DNA from 2 places in the Absicoccus sp. genome. Region 2 is predicted to be linked to the other one. Evidence: predicted binding sites of a transcription regulator. Region 2 holds the regulator's gene; the other holds the start of a gene.

Region 1 (9,745 bases), on a different contig from region 2:
TGATTATCAGCCGGTTGCACATAATTATTGTAAGGAAGTATTTGGTGCCGATCATGCCTTTCGAGCTGGAACTGTCGGTACGGTAGCCGAAAAGACCGCGTATGGGTATGTCAAAGGATACGAAGAAGAGATGGAGATCGAACCGTTTTCGGATGTCAAACGAGTCGATCTGGCCAAGAGTTGTGAAGGTGTCAAACGAACGACAGGGCAGCATCCAGCCGGTATCATCGTGGTGCCTGAAGATATGGATATTCATGATTTTACGCCAGTTCAATATCCGGCCAATGATCCGCATGCGACTTGGTTGACTACGCATTTTGATTTCCATCAGATCCATGATAATATCTTGAAATTTGATATTTTAGGTCATGTGGATCCAACGGCGATGAAAATGTTAGAAAACATGACTGGCATCGATGTCACGACATTACCGATGAATGATCAGGCGACCATGGCTATTTTTAGTTCCGTTGATTCGTTGCATATTGATACGACGCGATATGATCAAATCACCGGTGCGGCGGGGATTCCTGAATTTGGTACACCCTTTGTACGAGGAATCTTGGAAAAGACTCGACCAACGACCTTTTCGGAGTTGGTCACTATTTCCGGTTTGAGTCATGGTACCGATGTATGGCTTGGCAATGCCGAAGCTTTGATTGATGCCGGAACGTGCAAATTAAGTGAGGTCATTGGTTGTCGTGATGATATCATGGTCGAATTGATGGGGTATGGCATGAAGCCAAAATTGGCCTTCCAGATCATGGAGTTTGTGCGTAAGGGCAAAGGCTTGAAAGAAGAATGGATCAAGGAGATGAAGGCATGTAACGTGCCGGATTGGTTCATTGAGTCTTGTTTGAAGATCAAGTACATGTTCCCAAAAGCCCATGCGGTGGCCTATGTCATGATGGCGGTGCGCATTGCGTGGTTCAAGGTACATCGTCCGATTGCGTATTATTGTATGTTCTTTAGTATTCGTTGTGATGCCTATGATATTGCGACTATGATCAGTGGGGAACAGGCCATTCGTCAGAAAATGACGGAAATCAAGAAAAAAGAAAAAGAAGCGCCCAAAGAAGTGACAAAAAAAGATCGAGATATCTATTCGACCTTGGAATTGGCATTGGAAATGTTTTGTCGAGGATATCGGTTTTCCAATATGAGCATCACTCGCAGTGACGCGACAGACTTTATTCAAGATCCAGAAGATGAAAAGAGCATCATTCCACCTTTTACGGCTTTGGATGGTTTGGGAGCCAATGTGGGTCGTTCCATTGTTAAAGCACGAAAGGAGCGTCCGTTCTTATCCAAAGAGGATCTTATCAATCGAACCCAATTATCGAATTCATTATTAAAGACCATGGATAGCATGGGTGTGACCGAAGGATTGGATGAAGAAAATCAGATGACGTTATTTTAGTCATCTGATTGTTTTTGTATATAGGAAATATAGGCATTCGCAATGTCTTTACAAATGGTTTTGCGATAGATGGCTTGTTCTAGGTCTTTCAGTTCGTTTTCATTGGTGATAAATCCCACCTCGATCAACATGGATGGAATGGATAACTGATCCACGACATACAATGGATAATTGGTGGTGGTTTCGATGCCACGATCATATTCCCAACCGGATTGCGATAGATTCTCTGCCATTGTCTTATAGATGGCTTTGGATGCTTTGTCACTGCTTTTGACATAGGCCGTATAGCCATAGGCTGAGGCATCGGCCGAATTAAAATGGATAGATATATAATAGTCGGCTTCTTGTTCTTTGGCAATCTTTACACGCGCTTTCAAGTCTTTGGATACGTTTGATGGCCACGAAACCGTATCGGAGGTTCGGGTATAGACAACGCGAATATTTTCATCCGACGCTTCGATGTATTTGCCAATTTGTTTGGCATAGGCAAGGGTGAGTGCTTTTTCATAGGTGCCATCTGCCGCAATGGCGCCGGTATCATAACCTCCATGTCCGGCATCAATGCATACAACGATCGCATTGTTTTGATAATCGAGATAGCGGATCAAACCAATGCCAATGACCAATACAAGACAGAGCAGGACGACAAGAATTTTTTTCATTTGTTGATTCATATGTAGGATATATTACACCCATATGCTTTAAATGAAATTTAAATTTTTTTAACAACTGAAAAAAACGATTTCTTTCATGGAAAGGTAAAGACAGAAGTAGGGGAATCAGTTATAATATTCATAAAACGGAGGTCATTTCAATGAGAGATAATGAAATGTTTGATATCATTGCCCAAGAAGAACAACGACAATTGGACAATGTAGAATTGATTGCGAGTGAAAATTTCGTATCCAGAGAAGTTCGGCAAGCGCAGGGTTCGGTATTGACCAATAAATATGCGGAAGGGTTGCCAGGTCATCGTTATTATGGTGGTTGTGTCAATGTGGACAAAGCTGAACAATTAACGAAAGATCGTGCCATGAAATTATTTGGTGCCGAATTTGTGAATGTACAGCCGCATTCAGGGGCACAAGCCAATATGGCTGTATACAATACGATCCTACAACCCGGTGATATTGTGATGGGAATGAATCTAACATCGGGTGGTCATTTAACGCATGGTTCCAGTGTCAATTTTTCAGGGAAACTTTATCATTTCATTGAATACAATGTGAATAAAGAAACAGAACGAATTGATTATGATGAATTGGAGCACATGGCCATGGTCATCAAACCAAAATTGATCGTAGCGGGTGCGTCTGCGTATCCACGAATCATTGATTTTGAGCGTTTTGGTGAAATCGCCCATAAATGTGGTGCCTATTTGATGGTAGATATGGCTCATATTGCCGGATTGGTTGCGTGTGGACTGCATCCAAGCCCTATTCCATATGCGGATTTTGTAACAACAACGACCCATAAAACTTTGCGTGGCCCTCGTGGTGGTATGGTTTTCTGCAAAGAAGAATTTGGTAAGAAATTAAATTCATCCATTTTCCCAGGTCTACAAGGAGGACCATTGGAACATGTCATTGCGGCTAAGGGTGTATGTTTATATGAAGCGATGCAGCCAGGTTTTAAGACTTATATGGAACAAACGTTGAAGAATGTACAAGTCATGGTCAAAGGCTTCCAGGATGCGGGTTATCGTTTGGTTTCTGGTGGTAGTGACAATCATTTGTTGTTGGTGGATCTAAAAGGTTCGAAAGGTATGACTGGTAAACGGGGTGAATATCTATTGGATCTGGCTGGTATTACCGTGAATAAAAATACCATTCCATTTGAAACGGAAAAACCATTTGTGACTTCTGGTTTACGTATTGGTGCGGCTGCCATGACGTCTCGTGGTTTCAAAGAAGCGGAATTTGAAAAAGTCATTCATTGGATCGTCGATGTTTTGGATCACGATGATGAAGACTATGCAAAGCGTGTACGTGAAGATGTTGTGGCTTTGACTCGTCAATTCCCGGCAGAGGCGCAAATTTAATGCGTCTGATTGCCATTGGCAAGAATAAAGATCGTAGTCTGCAACAATTACAGAAAGAATATATAAAGCGTTTATCCTCGTTTGATACCATGGAGATCGTAGAAGTAAAAGATGAACCGAATGTGCATACCGATCGGGATAAAGAAGTGGAATTGATCAAAGAGAAGGAAGGTTTGCGTGTCTTAGACAAGATCAAACCTTCGGATTGGGTGATTCTTTTGGATCTGAAGGGGAAGATGTTGGATAGTATTGATTTTGCTCATAAAATGCAAGGGTGGCAAGATCAAGGGGCACATCTGGTCTTTGTGATTGCGGGATCATTAGGTCCTTCGCAAGCTTTGATCGACCGGGCGGATTTTCGTTGGAAATTATCCGATCTAACGTTTACGCATTTGATGACAAGGATCCTTGTTTTAGAACAGGTCTATCGGGCGTTCATGATCAATCATCATCGTCAATATCATAAGTAAATAAGGATACGTTTTGTGTTATTTTCGCTGTAAGAAAGGGGATTATGGTTTAGGGGATACCATGAAATTATATAGGGGATTGATTTGTGTCAATATTGTTTTTGCATGTTTGATCTTATTTGAGATCATTGGTTATGCTTGGTTGATGCATAAACAGCCAAGTTTAGCTTGGCAATTGGATATCGTATGCATCGTTGGTTGTGTGATCGATATCATTTGGTGTGTACATGCATGGATCGAGGAGCGTTAAAGATGGCTCCTCGTTTTCTTTTTGTGAAGTTTTACACGAACGTCTAGGAAAACCCAAAATCAAGTGTTATAATAAATACGCATATTTATACAGTAGGAGGAGTTTAAATGGCAAAAAGAACTGTAAAAGACCTTGATGTAAATGGAAAAAAGGTCCTTGTACGTGTTGACTTCAACGTACCAAGACAAGATGGTGTGATCACGGATGATAACCGTATTCAAATGGCTCTGCCAACGATCAAGTATTTAGTTGAAAACAATGCGAAAGTCGTATTATTCTCACATTTAGGTAAAGTAAAAACAGAAGAAGACAAAGCAAAGAACAATTTGGAATGTGCTGCTGCTCGTTTACAAGAATTATTGCCAGATACAAAAGTAAGTTTCTGCCCAGAAACGAGAGGGGCTACATTGGAAAATGCCGTAGCTGCTTTGAAAGATGGCGAAATCTTAGTTGTTCAAAATACACGTTATGAACCAGGTGAATCGAAGAACGATCCTGAATTAGGAAAATATTGGGCAAGCTTAGGCGATGTATTTGTGGAAGATGCTTTTGGATCTGTGCATAGAGCGCATGCATCTACGGTTGGTATCCCAACAAACTTAAAAGAAAATGCGATTGGTTTCTTGGTAGAAAAAGAAGTAACCATGTTAGGTAAGGCTGTAGACAATCCTGTTCATCCATTCATTGCAATCATTGGTGGATCAAAAGTTTCCAGCAAGATCGATGTCATCGATAACTTATTGAAGAAAGCCGATAAAGTCATCATTGGTGGTGGAATGGCTTACACATTCTCTGCTGCGCAAGGTGGTAAGATTGGTGATTCTTTAGTTGAAGAAGATAAGATCGATTTAGCGAAAGAATATCTTGAAAAAGCAGGTGACAAATTGGTATTGCCAGTTGATAATGTGATCGCCGATGCTTTCTCAGAAGATGCAAATACACAATATGCCGATGCTGGTCAAATTCCAGATGGATGGCAAGGATTGGATATTGGTCCAAAATCGGTTGAATTGTTCAAAGAAACATTGGCTGGTGCCAAAACCGTAGTTTGGAATGGACCTATGGGTGTATTCGAAATGAAGAAATTTGCGAAAGGTACAGAAGAAATCTGTAAAGCCATTTCGGAATTACCAGATGCAATTACTGTCATCGGTGGTGGAGATTCTGCTGCAGCCGCAAAACAATTAGGATATGCAGACAAATTCTCTCATGTATCCACTGGTGGGGGTGCTTCACTTGAATATATGGAAGGTAAGACATTACCAGGTATCGCAATCATTAGCGATAAAGACTAATTATTAAAGGAGACGAATCAATCATGGCAAGAAAACCAATTATTGTTGGAAACTGGAAAATGAATAAAAATAATGCGGAAACCAAAGCATTCTTTGAAAAAGTCGATGCGGTTGCCGCAACCGATACAGCTACATATGGAATCGGTGCTCCATTCACTGATTTACGTACAGCTTTAGACAACGCAAAAAATTTGATCGTTGCTGCTGAAAACTGCCACTTTGAAGATTCTGGTGCTTTCACTGGTGAAGTATCTGTTCCAATGTTGGAAGAATTAGGTATCAAATGGTGCATTATTGGTCACTCGGAACGTCGTCAAATGTTTGGTGATACGGATGAAACCGTCAACAAAAAAGCACATCGTTTGATCAAAGCCGGTATTACCCCTATTTTATGTATTGGTGAAACGGAAGAACAATATGATGCAGGTCAATCGGCTCAAGTTATCAAAGAGGAATTAAAAGGTTCTTTGGCTGGTTTAGCACCAGAAGCCGTTGCGAAAATGGTCATTGCGTATGAACCAATTTGGGCAATTGGTACAGGTAAGAGTGCTTCGGTTGAAATCGCTGAAAATTGCTGCAAGACAGTTCGTGATACTGTTCGTGAATTGTTTGGTGATCAAGCAGCCGATGAAGTACGTATTCAATATGGTGGAAGTGTAAAACCAAATAATGTTGTGGAATATATGGCGCAACCAGATATTGATGGTGCATTAATTGGTGGGGCTTCTTTGAAAGAAGATAGTTTCATTGAAATTATTGAAAAAACAAAATAGTTGAAAGTAGCGGACTTGGCGAATTGTCGAGCCCGCTTTTTTTATTGGCTTTATCAACAATTTGATTTAAAAATGGAACCAGGAAGTGCTCTTGGTCAACTTGCAAACATTGTCTATCTATGTTAAATTGGTACTGTACAATTAAAAAACCGATAGGGGGGTCATAATATGAACTTTGTAGAAAATAATGGAAAGAAGGTTGCCGCGATCTTATGTGTTGCCTCTGCACTACCCGTTGTTGGAACAATTTATGCAATGGAATCACAACCTGGATGGCATGGTGACAAATATGTAAAAAAAGATCGTACGATTGCAAAAAACAGTTGGGTAACTTCCAATAAAAAAGCCATTTATTTAGATAAAGATGGAAAAGCCGACACCGAAAAAGCATATAATGCAAGTGCGACAGCTCTTTCGAATGATACTATTGCTACAGTTGCTGACAGTGTAAAAGCATCGACTGTAGAAGCTGTAGACACAGAATCAAGCCGTTTAGATGATACTACACAAGCAACGGAATCGGTGGCTAAAACGGATGTTGCAGATACAACGGTTGTTGCTGCTGTTGTTGATGAAACAAACAAAGCAGATTCGACAAATCTATTGGAGAAAGCAGCTTCTACCAGTGATGTTGTATCTACACCTGTAGTTAATGAAGATACGCAAAGTACGATTACGACTCCAGTCAGCGATCAAACCACAACGATCGTAGAGCAACCAACAACGCCAGTTGATACTACCCAAACCACAGCACCTGTTGATAATACCCAAACAACCACACTGGTACAACCTGCAGCACCTGCAGATAATACGCAAACAACAACGCCGACAACACCGGCGGATAATACGCAAACAACCACACCGGTACAACCTGCAGATAATACGCAAACGACAACACCTACTACACCTGCTGACAATACCCAGACAACGCAAAATAGTTCTTTCAATGAACGCGTTGCGCAGGCTGCTTTAGCTGAGATTGGTGAACACGAATGGTGTACCAATACGGCAACGGATGCATTGAATGCAGCAGCTGGTAGTGAAGTTTATGGTGTATATTGGCCGGATCAATACCAAAGCTTAGGAACGGTATTTACCGATCGTTCTTTGTTGCAACCAGGTAACTTGGTTTATTATGCGAATGATGGCCGTGCCGGCTCAGAGGGCGTAGTCGTTCCGGATCACATTGCCGTTTATGTTGGTAATGATACAGTTGTCAATGGTGGTTGGGGCTATACAGCCAATGTGGCAGCTTCCAACATTGATGTTCCAGCTGGAACCCAATATTATATTGCCATTAATCAATAATTGATAAGGCCTGGTAACACCCAGGCTTTTTTTGTGTTTGGATTGTGGTATCATAGAAATTATGAAAAAATAGAAAAGCGAACACACAAAATAGGGGTGGACGCAAATAGAGAGGAAAATTTATTATGCGAATTGGTCAATCCATTGATATTCATCAACTTGTGGCTGGTCGACCATTGATCTTAGGTGGGGTTCCCATTCCTTGTGAGAAGGGCTTATTGGGACATTCTGATGCCGATGTCTTGGTTCATGCGATTGGGGAAAGTATTCTCGGTGCTTTGGCATTGGGTGATCTCGGCAAGCATTTTCCCGATACGGATCCTCGATATAAAGATATGGATAGTATGAAGATCCTAGCCAAGATCTATGAGATGATGAAAGAAAAGAAATACCATATTGGCAATGTAGATGCGACCATTTTGGCGGAAAAGCCGAAAATGGCACCATATATTCAACAGATGCGGCAAAATATATCTGATTGTTTACATTGTTCGATGGATCAAATTTCCATCAAGGCCACGCGTGGCGAAAAAATGGGATTTGTTGGGAAAGAAGAAGGCATGGTCGCCATGAGCATCTGCCTATTGGAGGAAGAATGCGCGTCGTAGTTCAAAGAGTATCACATGCTACTTGTACGGTGGATGGACAAGTTACCGGAAGCATACAAGAAGGCTTTCTTGTCTTGGTTGGATTTGCACCGAATGATACCCAAGCCATTGTGGATAAAATGATTCATAAAATCATCAATCTACGTGTATTTGGTGATGAAAATGGTAAAATGAACTTGTCGATCCAAGCCATCAACGGCGCGATCTTATCCATTTCGCAATTTACTTTATATGCTGATTGTAAAAAAGGCAATCGACCTAGTTTTGTGAAAGCAGCCAAACCAGATATCGCGATTCCGCTGTATGATTCTTTCAATGCCTCTTTACAAGCCAAAGGCATTGATGTTCAAACGGGGATATTTGGTGCGGATATGAAAATTGATTTGTGTAACGATGGGCCAGTGACCATTGTTTTAGACAGTGAGGAGATATGTAAATGAAAACAATTTGGGGAAATGAATTAGCCAAAGAAGTGAAGGACTCGATTCGATCCGAAGTGGATCACATCAAAGCCAATGGCCGACGCTTGCCGGTGTTAGCGGTTGTTTTGGTGGGGGACAATCCAGCTAGTCAGTCGTATGTTCGTTCCAAAGCGAATGCTTGCATCAGTGTGGGCATGGAAAATCGAACGATCACATTGGATGGCGATATTTCACAAGCCGAATTATTGGCCACAGTCAGAGCATTAAATGCCGATGACAAGGTGGATGGCATTTTGGTCCAATTGCCTTTGCCTAAGCATTTAGATGCAGATTCGGTGATCATGGCTATTGATCCATCCAAAGATGTCGATGGGCTCCATCCTCTCAATGCGGGAAATCTATTAACAGGTCGGCCTGGATTTGTTCCTTGTACGCCCAAAGGCATCATGTATATGTTGAAATCCGTTGGCCTAGAAGATCTGGCCGGAAAACGAGCTGTTGTTTGTGGTCGATCCAATCTAGTGGGAAAGCCTGTTGCGTTGTTGCTGCAAAATCAAAATGCGACCGTTACGATCGTCCATTCGAAAACGCCAGATATCGAATCCATCTGTTCCCAAGCGGATGTGCTTGTGGTTGCGATGGGACGTCCGAAAATGGTGAAAGCTTCCTGGGTCAAAGCAGGAGCAGTCGTGATCGATGTAGGCATCAATCGGATGGAAAACGGCAAACTTTGTGGTGATGTTGATTTTGATGCTGTCAAAGATAAAGTTTCGGCAATCTCTCCGGTACCAAAAGGGGTAGGACCAATGACCGTATGTATGTTGTTAGCGAATACCTTGGAAGCCTATCGGAATCATGAAAGAGGATAAGGATCATGGAAGAAAAAAATTATGATCTAGGCGATATCATCGAAATGAAAAAGGAGCATCCTTGTCATAAATCCAAACAATGGAAAATCATTCGAATGGGTGCTGATATTCGAGTGAAATGTCTAGGTTGTGGCGCCAGTGTTTTAATGCCACGTTCAAAATTTGAAAAGCGTTTAAAACGCGTTGTATCGAAAGGAAATCAATAATTATGTCATTAACTGCAGGAATTGTGGGCCTACCCAATGTAGGTAAGTCGACTCTATTTAATGCAATCACCAATTCACAAGTG
Region 2 (9,745 bases):
ATATCCATTTGTGCACTCTCATCTTCTAAAGTAAGAAAACACATCATCGACTGGGTCTTCTTGGTTCGGTGGATATGATATCGACTGATCTGTCCTACAATGGTTATATAGCCCATCGTTTGTAAAGCTTGTTGGATGGGGATACAAGGCTGCATTTGTTGACGTAAACGAGCAATGGGATGCTCGGTCAAATAAAAGCCATATACCTGTTTTTCTTTTTTTGATTTAGCCAATGGATCTTCTTTCATCGGCAAGATCCTAGGGGGCGATACAATATCATAATTAAACAAAACCCCTTCATTGGTTTTTGTTTGTACGATCGATGCATATTGTAAGACATCCCGTAAAGCTTCTTGCATGGTGGCTCGATTCAAACCAAAACCATCCAGAGCACCGCCATCGATCAAGATGCGCATATTGGATTCGTTCACTTTTTGCGCAGAAGAGCGAACCACAAAATCAATATAGTTCTTATAAGGTTTTCCTGGCTCCAATTGTTGATGCACCAATTGGCCAATGCCTTTCATGACTTCCAGTGGCATGCGTAAGCCTTTCTTTTCGATCGTATAGCCATTTTGGGATGCATTGACATCTGGATACAAAATCGGGATGTGCCGTCTTTGACATTCATAGATATACATGCTCGTCTTGGATTCCGAACCAATGACACTATTCAAGATACTTTGATAAAAATATAAAGGCACATTGGCTTTCAAATACGCCATTTGATATGCCACCATGCCATAGGCATAACTATGACATTTATTAAAACCATATTCCGCAAATCGTTCCATCAAGTCAAAGATTTCTTCCGCCACTTTTTTGGTGCATTGATTCTGTATTGCACCATCAATAAACTGTTGGCGATACGAAACCATCAGATCCATCTTTTTCTTTCCCATGGCTTTTCGTAAATTATCGGCTTGTGCCAAACGAAAACCACCAATCGTTTGCGCAATCTGCATGATTTGTTCCTGGTACACTATGATTCCATAGGTATCTTTTAAGATGGGTTCTAATCGCGGATCCAAATATTGGATCTTGCGCGGCTCTTTGCGATTCTCTAAATAAATAGGGATATTTTGCATAGGTCCGGGACGATACAGCGCCAATACAGCGGCAATATCTTCAAATCGCTTGGGTTGCATCTGGATCAACAATTTACGAATACCATCGGATTCCAATTGAAAGACTCCCATGGTATCTCCTCTTGAAAACAATTGATAGGTTTTCGCATCGTTTAAAGGTAATTTTAAAATATCGATGGTGCGATGTTGATCGGTTTCAATGGCTTTTACGATTGAAGCAATCGTGGTCAAATTACGAATGCTCAAAAAATCCATTTTGATCAAGCCGAGATCTTCTAGATATTCCATCGGAAATTGGGTAGCTTGGATGGTTTCATCCACAGCCACTAGCGGACAAATCTTTTCGATGGGCTGATCCGAGATCACGATACCGGCTGCATGCAAAGAAATATGTCGCGGTGTTCCCTCAATTTTTGCTGCCCAGTCATACAATTCCTGACTTTCTTTGTCTTGATCGATCAATCGATGAAAGGATGCATTGTTTTGATACGCCTCCAACAAGGTTTCCCGATTCAAAGTTTTAGCGATCGCATCCACTTTACGAATGGGATAATTCAATACCCGTGCCACATCTCGTAAGGCGGCCTTGGCCTTCATGGTATTAAAAGCGACAATATGAGCCACATGAGCATCGCCGTATTTTTGGCGTACATATTCGATCACTTCATCGCGTCGATCATCGGGAAAATCGGTATCGATATCGGGCATCGAAATACGTTCTGGATTTAAAAAGCGTTCAAACAATAAATGATTTTTGATTGGATCAATATGGGTAATACCTAAACAATAGGCAACCAGCGAGCCAGCTGCGGATCCTCGTCCAGGCCCGACATAAATACCTTGTGAACGGGCATAGCGAATAAAATCCCAGACGATCAAAAAATAATTGGTAAACCCCATTTTAACGATTACCGAGAGTTCATATTCAAGCCGTTTCACATAGGTTGCTGGCACATTGTGATTCATCCGTTTTTCCAGACCCGCCTTGGATAATTTGATCAAATAAGCGGTATTATCGATATGAAGCTTATTTTCAAATTGTGGTAGATGACTTTTTGTCATGGCCATCTGAACGTTACATTGACGTGCAATGTGATCGGTCATTTCAAGATCAGCCGAATCATAAAGTTTTTTCATTTCCGTATCCGTTCGAATATATCGATCATTTTGGACATCTAAGGTCTGGTCTTGGATCGTCGTTTGTTTCGCAATGGCTCGTAAGATCCGCAATTGCTTGACATCTTCCGGCTTTTGATAATAGATGCAAGATAAAGCGACCGTAGGCATGCCTTGTTTCTGGGCACAAGCCCTTATTTTTTGATTGATCTCTTTTCGATAAATAGAATCATTCTTGGCGATTCCTACATAAAAATCTTTCCATAAAGATTGGCAATGGGTTAGATGTTCGATCAATACATCGGTTTCTTTATGATTGACCCATCGCTCAAAACTATCTGTCGTTATCACGATGCAGGCACTGGTTTGCTGGGCCAATTCATCCAAAGTATATTCTTTTTCATGCATCCATTGGGTGGAAACATGATACAGCTGCTGCAACGCTTGATCATTTTTGGCAAGAAACACAAAGGAGAATGTTTGTTCATGATATTGACAATCTCCTTCCAAGCCAAGAATCGGATGGATCTGTTTTTTTTGGGCATAGGACCAAAAGGCCATCGTACCATACATGGATTTCCAATCCGTCAGGGCTACGTGTTCCAGCCCCATCGATTTGGTCGTATCCACTAATGAGGCAATCGATAGTGGCGATCGAAGCAACGAATAATAACTGCGAGCATGTAGATGTACCATGGATCCATCCTCCTTCCTCTTTAGTATAGCACACAAAAAGAGCACGATCGTGCTCTAAGTGGCTTGCTCCAAAAGGGCCATCTTTTCTTCCCATTCCTGTTCCAGATGCGCAATTTCATTATGTTTTTCATCGATTTGCGCATTGAGCTGGTCCATCTTGCGAAAGTCTTGGTAATATTCGGGTTCAAATCGTTTGTCACGTAATGCTTCCAGCTCCGATTCCGCACGTTCCAAGAGCGTTTCCAATTTAGCGACCCGATTCTTTAACTGCTTGGTATCTTGAAAAGTGACTTTGGATTCTTTTTTTTCTTGTTGCTGCAGTGGCATCTCTTCTAGATCATCGGCCGTTTTCTTCTCGAGATATTCCTCATAGGACAAGGCATACACATGGCTTTCTGGCCCCATTTCCAGCACATGATCTGCCATCTTTTTCAGAAACATCCGGTCATGTGATACAAACAATACGGTTCCATCGTATTGCATCAAAGCATCTTCCAGGGCTTCTTTGCTCGGAATATCCAAATGATTGGTGGGCTCATCCAAAACCAAACAATTGTCGTGTTCCAACATCAGACAAGCTAAGGCTAAGCGAACACGTTCGCCACCGGATAGTGTATTGACATCTTTAAAGACTTCATTTTCAGTAAACAAAAAGGAAGCCAAAATATTCCGAATCTCGGTCTGATTGGCCATGGAATCATGTGCCCACAAAGTATCCAATACATTTTTATCCGATGTCATCTGGGCACTTTCCTGATCAAAATAGCCCACATCGATTTGATGGCCCCATTGATACGTTCCCTGTAAGGGTGGGATCTTTTGGATCAAGGTCTTGACCAAGGTACTCTTACCAATGCCATTGGGCCCCACAATGGCCATACGCCAACCTTTTCGTAAGGAAAAATCAACGGTGCTCAACGCTTGATCATAACCAATTTGGAGATGTTCCACTTCTAAGACCTGGTTGCCTCCTTTGCGAGCCGAGCTAAAATGGGCACGCATTTGGGAATGATCCGCTTGCATATCTTCGATCGTATCCATCCGGTCCAGATATTTTTGTTTGGACTTCGCAAAAGCGGCCTTAGAACTTTTAGCATGAAATTTATCGATCAATGCCGTTAAGCGTTGAATTTCTTGTTGCTGCCGAATATAGGCTTCATGATTTTTGGCAATATATTCTTTTTTTGCTTGCACATAATGGGTATAATTGCCCGGAAAGCGCAATGTCTTGCCATGGTCAATTTCAATGATCTCATCACAAACATGATCCAAGAAGACCCGATCATGAGAGACCACGATAATGGCAAATGGATACGCTTTGACATACCCTTCCAACCATTCGATCGATTCAACATCGAGGTGGTTGGTTGGTTCATCCAGCAATAAGACATCGGGTTTGGACAACAACAATTTTACCAAGGCAATGCGCGTCTTTTGACCACTGGAAAACGCTTTGATGGGTTTATTCAGATCCTCTTCTGTAAACGAAAAATGAAAGAAGACATTTTTTAATTCTACTTCGTAATTATACCCATTGAGCATTTCGAATTCATTTTGCATGCGATCGTATTTTTCAAGTTGCACCATACTGGCATCGGTTGCCAAAATATCGGCTTGTTTCAATAGATCTTTTTCCAGTTGTCGCACATGGTCAAAAGCTCGGAGTAATTCTTCATAGACAGTATTGTCTTGATCATAAAAAGTAATTTGCGATAGATACCCCACATGAGTATCATTGGCAATCACGACGTGTCCGCTATCGGGTTGTTCTTGTTGACAGATGATCTTTAATAAGGTGGTCTTGCCACAACCATTTCGACCGACCAAGCCAATTTTTTCTTTGGCTTTGACCGTCAAGCCAGCCCCATTCAAAACCATCTGGGTACCATAGCTTTTCTGGATCCGACTTAAACTGACTTTCAATTTGATCCTTCTTTCTTTACATCCAAATAATAAGCAACACCTTTGGCCAATGCTTTGGCTATTTTGGTCTTATTCTTTTGGTAATACTGAATACTGCTTGTATCGTCCCCATTCAAAAATTGGAAATAGACACCATACATACCTGGACTATCTTTATAGCGTTGATTTTCTTTGGATGAAGTGGTACGACCCGCATAAGTTGCTTTGCCCCCACTTTCACGCAATTGTGGCCAGACTTCGTATTTATCATTCTCATCGTTATAGCCATCAAAAAGGACTCCATCTTCATGCAGTTGTCGAGCACTGGATTGGGTATCATCCATTTTGATACCATTTTTTTGCATGATATACGAAATATTATCGGCTAATACCCCCGATGTATGTGGCGAAACCATCATGAATGGTTTTTCCGTCGTATCGTATTGACTAAAACCAACACTTAAAAAGATCTTGGCTTTGTGTTCATACCCTTTCGCTACACGACCACTTCGACCACTATAGGAAGGGGTCCCCTCTTTTTTGCGCGTCAATTGCACGTTTAAACCATATTTTTCGAGTTCTGCCTTGACTTTGGTGGCAAAATCATACGCTTCGGCTTGTTCCGTCAGGTTTCCCGCCGTTAATCCATCGGCCACTTGATTGTTTTCGGTATCATAAATATCACCGCATGGATCGATCATCACGTCGACTGTATCGGCTTTGGGAATATTTTCCGTAACGGAAATAAAGGCATAATTCTTTTTTAGATGAATGTCCTGATCTTTTAAATAATCGGTATCGGCATCCATGGAAATATGTTTCACGCGATGCTTTCGACGAACCGTTTCAAAGGGTTCCATGTGCACCTTTTTATTGAAGTATACGCGTTTTTTTTCAAAATGATCATACACATAGACTTCATACAATCCAGGATCCAATTGATTGGTCTTGATGCCTTCATCCGCACCTGAACCAAAGGTATAATTGATTTCTTCCTGGGTCTCGACATTGACCAAGACCAAATTCGCGCCCATCAGTGCATCCGTTTTGTTTAGTGCTGTATCGTGATAGAGCTTGAGTGATTCGCCATACATGGTATAGGTCTTCACTTGATAATTTTGGTTAAAATGGGTCTTGATATTATTTTTCAAGATGGGGGTATCTTGGATCGTATCCAAATAGGTTTCATTGATCCGATCCACATCGGTAGGTCGTGTGACATATAAAAAAATCGAAATAACGATCAAGGCAATGGTCGTGACCAATAATATTGAACGACGAACAGGAGATATCGAATGAAATGTTTTCTTTGCCATACCGTATTTATACCAAACTTTAAAAAAGCCGTCAATGTGACGGCAGTGATTAGAAAATCAAGTTTCTTGGTGTTCTTGGATATGGTTCGACATCACGAATATTTTGCATGCCAGTCACATACATCAGCATACGATCAAATCCTAAACCAAAGCCGGAATGTTTGCATCCGCCAAAACGACGCAGATCCAGATACCATTGCAAGGTGGATTGATCCATACCCAATTCCTGCATCCGTTTTTCTAGTACGTCATATCGTTCTTCTCGTTGGCTACCGCCAACCAATTCTCCCACGTAAGGAACCAATAAATCGCAAGCGGCCACGGTCTTTTGATCCTCGTTGACACGCATATAGAAAGCCTTGATGTCTTTTGGATAATCCGTCAAGAATACGGGACCATTGACGATCTTTTCGGAAATGTAGCGTTCGTGCTCACTTTGCAGATCCATGCCCCAATAGATGTCTTGATTTTCAAATTGATCTTTGGCTTTTTCTAAATGCTCGATTGCTTCGGTATAGGTCATACGCACAAATGGAGAATTGGCAACATGCGTGATTCGTTCCAACAGGCCTTTATCGACATATTGATTGAAGAATGCCATTTCTTCGGGTGCATGTTCCAAACAATAGTTGATGCAATATTTGATCATGGCTTCAATACAATCCATATCATCGGCTAAATCGGCAAAGGCCAATTCGGGTTCGATCATCCAGAATTCCGAGGCATGACGAGTCGTATTGGAATTTTCTGCACGGAACGTAGGTCCAAAGGTATAGACATTGCGATACGTCAATGCAAAGGGTTCGACATGTAACTGACCAGATACGGTCAATTGCGCATGTTTTCCAAAGAAATCTTGATCATATTTATCGTCTTTGCGGGTCGTGACAGTAAAGCATTCGCCAGCTCCTTCGGCATCATTGCCCGTAATGATTGGTGTATGGACATAGACAAAGCCTTGGTCTTGGAAAAAGGTATGGATGGCCATGCTCAACACCGAACGCAAACGGAAGATCGCATAATAGCTGTTGGCACGTGGTCGAATATGTGGAATTTCGCGCATATATTCAAAACTGTGACGTTTCTTTTGAATGGGATAATCATGATCACAAGCGCCTAATACTTCAATGGAATCCGCATGGATCTCAAAGGATTGTTTGCCTTTGGGTGTATATACAAAAGTTCCTTTGACTTCTACAGCCGATCCCAAGGTGATCTTTCCCGCTTGTTCAAAGGTTGGTAGATCTTGTTCATAAACGACTTGTACATTGGTAAAACACGATCCATCATTGATCACGATAAAACCAATTTTTTTACTAGCGCGATTGGTACGCACCCACCCTTGAATGTCTACTTTTTGACCATCCAATTGGGCGGCTTGTTCTTTCATTTTTTTAACTAACATTGTTCTTCTCCTCCCAGAAAATAAAAAAATCGCTCCCTAAAAGGAACGATTTAATAAACCGCGGTGCCATCCTCATTTACATATGAATATGTACCCTTTGATCGATGTAACGTATCGAACGAGACTGTCTACTTATTTTCTCCAGTCCAGCTCCACAGGTGTTCTTCGATATCTATTCTTGTCTTTCACCATCACAAGTCGCTACTGTCGATATGTCCGTCCTGTTTCTATGCTTTTTTATTCATGGAATTGGATTCAAAAACCAATTCTTGTATTGATGATACCACATCCACGCTCTTGACAACAACCCCTTTTGGGACATTAAAATGCTTGGATGTAAAATCAATAAATCCGGTAATGCCGCACTCCACCAAGCGATCAACAGTCTTTTGAACGCCGTGCGTGATCGTTAAGATCGCAATGTGACATCCCTGCGGAATTTTTTCTTCTAGTTCATCCATCGAATAGACGGGAACACCATATAATTCCATCCCGATCTTTGATTTATCTCGATCAAAGGCACAAACAATTTCACCGACAACGTAATCCCATTTGTTGTAGTTCATCAAAGCGCGTCCTAAGTTTCCTGCTCCAATGAGAATGATCTTCTCGTCAAAATCGACTCCCAATTGCTGATTAAAGATCTCGACCAATCGATCTACACTATAGCCGTAGCCTTGTTTGCCTAGATTGCCTAAAAAAGAAAAATCACGACGAATCGTTGTGGGTTCAATGTTGACCAGTTCGGCCAATTCTTTGGACATGACACGTTCCACACCGTGTTTTTTTAATTTTCGTAAGGCTTTTAAATAAACTGGATATCTTTGAAAGGTGGCTTTTGGTACATTTTTATTATTATTATTCGTAGTCATTACAACCTCCGCATAGTTATCTATATTGTAACTGCTTGTGAAGTATTTAGCAACCGTTGTGAATAAAAAAATAGATGTCACAAATCATTTGGACATCTGTCTTTCATCTAACTTTTTCAAAGTGGGATCCACAAATTGAATCAAATCTTGCATTTGCTCTTTGACAATGGAGGCATATCCATACTGAAAGGTATAATAAACAAAAACACCAAACATAAGAAGCAAGGACAGCCAAATTATCAAAAAAGATAAATGAAAAAGCAAGACCAATACGATCAGTGCCACCACAAAAACGAGCGTCGCAATCTGCAAAATACGTACTTTATAGCGTTCTTCATACGTATGTAAAAGGGATGGAAATTCTTTTAGAAAGGCTATGGTAAAAGCATCCAATGGTCGATTGGTAAAAACGATCCCTGCATATGTACGTTTGGGCGTTTGTCTGGCTAAGGAAACTTGTTGCATGCGCATGACCACAAATCGTAAGGCTTCTTCGTTTTTTTCTTTGCGATATTTTCGGCCATATAATTCCATCAATTTTAAATAATCCACATCATACACGGGATCCTGGCTCATTTGGATACAAAGATCATGTAATTGATTCATGGAATTTTGCGAATACGTTCCCAAACTATCTTGCATTAGGCGTTCGACTTGTTTTAAAGCGCCCATATATGGTTGCGTCATTCAACCATCCTTCCTTTCAATCGATCCAGCATTTTTTGTGATAGGATGGCCACAACTAAACCACTCACAATGGAAAGGGCCAATAAGATTGGCAAAAACAGCTGCATAAAATATTGTTGATAGATCCATGTTACGGCAATCACTTGGCCTACGCTATGAAAAGCGGCTCCCAAGATGGAAATGCCATAGATAGAAAATACCTTGACATCGGCACCAATCGACATCGCCAGCAAGCTCAACAAGCCGCCAGATAACGAAAGCCAGAAGGCGACGCTAAAAAGCGTCCCTTGTAGTATGGCGCTTAAAAAGATCCGACCCATACCGACGATCCACATGGATTTTTTATCATAGATCATCAATGCAAATAAGCTAGCTAAATTGGCGAGTCCAATCTTAAATCCGGGAACGATCATCACGATGGGCACAAAGCTTTCAATGAGTTGTAAAAGAATGCCCACGGCCATCAAAAATCCTAAATTGACACTTTTTCTTGTATTCATCATTGAATCACCGTATCCTCACTGGAATCATTTCCCTCTTCAATTTGAACCACGGTTTCATTGGGAAGACAAACAATGGGCGTATTCGCATTGGATACATATCCTTGTTTGGAACACGTATGATGTGGACTGTTTTCTTGTCGCACGCGAACTGCACCATCTT

Evidence for each region. The regulator Rex, encoded in region 2, represses fermentation and respiration genes when NADH is low (regulators of the CRP and FNR family bind a similar motif). The targets are predictions, from matches to a motif close to GTGAANNNNTTCAC.
Region 1: SOS22_RS09905 (phosphoglycerate kinase) is a predicted target of Rex. The motif match lies at 4,205-4,218, and genes of this name have one in related genera.

The regions. Positions count from the first base shown of each region.
Region 1 covers NZ_JAXDRQ010000066.1:24,842-34,586, reverse strand. The annotation lists gene SOS22_RS09930 (PolC-type DNA polymerase III) at 1-1,420, shown strand, start outside; gene SOS22_RS09925 (N-acetylmuramoyl-L-alanine amidase) at 1,417-2,082, opposite strand; gene glyA (serine hydroxymethyltransferase) at 2,235-3,461, shown strand; gene SOS22_RS09915 (23S rRNA (pseudouridine(1915)-N(3))-methyltransferase RlmH) at 3,461-3,931, shown strand; gene SOS22_RS09910 (hypothetical protein) at 3,993-4,181, shown strand; gene SOS22_RS09905 (phosphoglycerate kinase) at 4,289-5,476, shown strand; gene tpiA (triose-phosphate isomerase) at 5,500-6,249, shown strand; gene SOS22_RS09895 (hypothetical protein) at 6,418-7,557, shown strand; gene ispF (2-C-methyl-D-erythritol 2,4-cyclodiphosphate synthase) at 7,680-8,165, shown strand; gene dtd (D-aminoacyl-tRNA deacylase) at 8,153-8,605, shown strand; gene folD (bifunctional methylenetetrahydrofolate dehydrogenase/methenyltetrahydrofolate cyclohydrolase FolD) at 8,602-9,456, shown strand; gene SOS22_RS09875 (DUF951 domain-containing protein) at 9,462-9,662, shown strand; gene ychF (redox-regulated ATPase YchF) at 9,665-9,745, shown strand, end outside.
Region 2 covers NZ_JAXDRQ010000016.1:57,672-67,416, forward strand. The annotation lists gene SOS22_RS02810 (DNA polymerase III subunit alpha) at 1-2,900, opposite strand, end outside; gene SOS22_RS02815 (ABC-F family ATP-binding cassette domain-containing protein) at 2,955-4,823, opposite strand; gene SOS22_RS02820 (hypothetical protein) at 4,820-6,118, opposite strand; gene asnS (asparagine--tRNA ligase) at 6,168-7,523, opposite strand; gene SOS22_RS02830 (redox-sensing transcriptional repressor Rex) at 7,751-8,395, opposite strand; gene SOS22_RS02835 (hypothetical protein) at 8,480-9,082, opposite strand; gene SOS22_RS02840 (Gx transporter family protein) at 9,079-9,582, opposite strand; gene SOS22_RS02845 (NusG domain II-containing protein) at 9,582-9,745, opposite strand, start outside.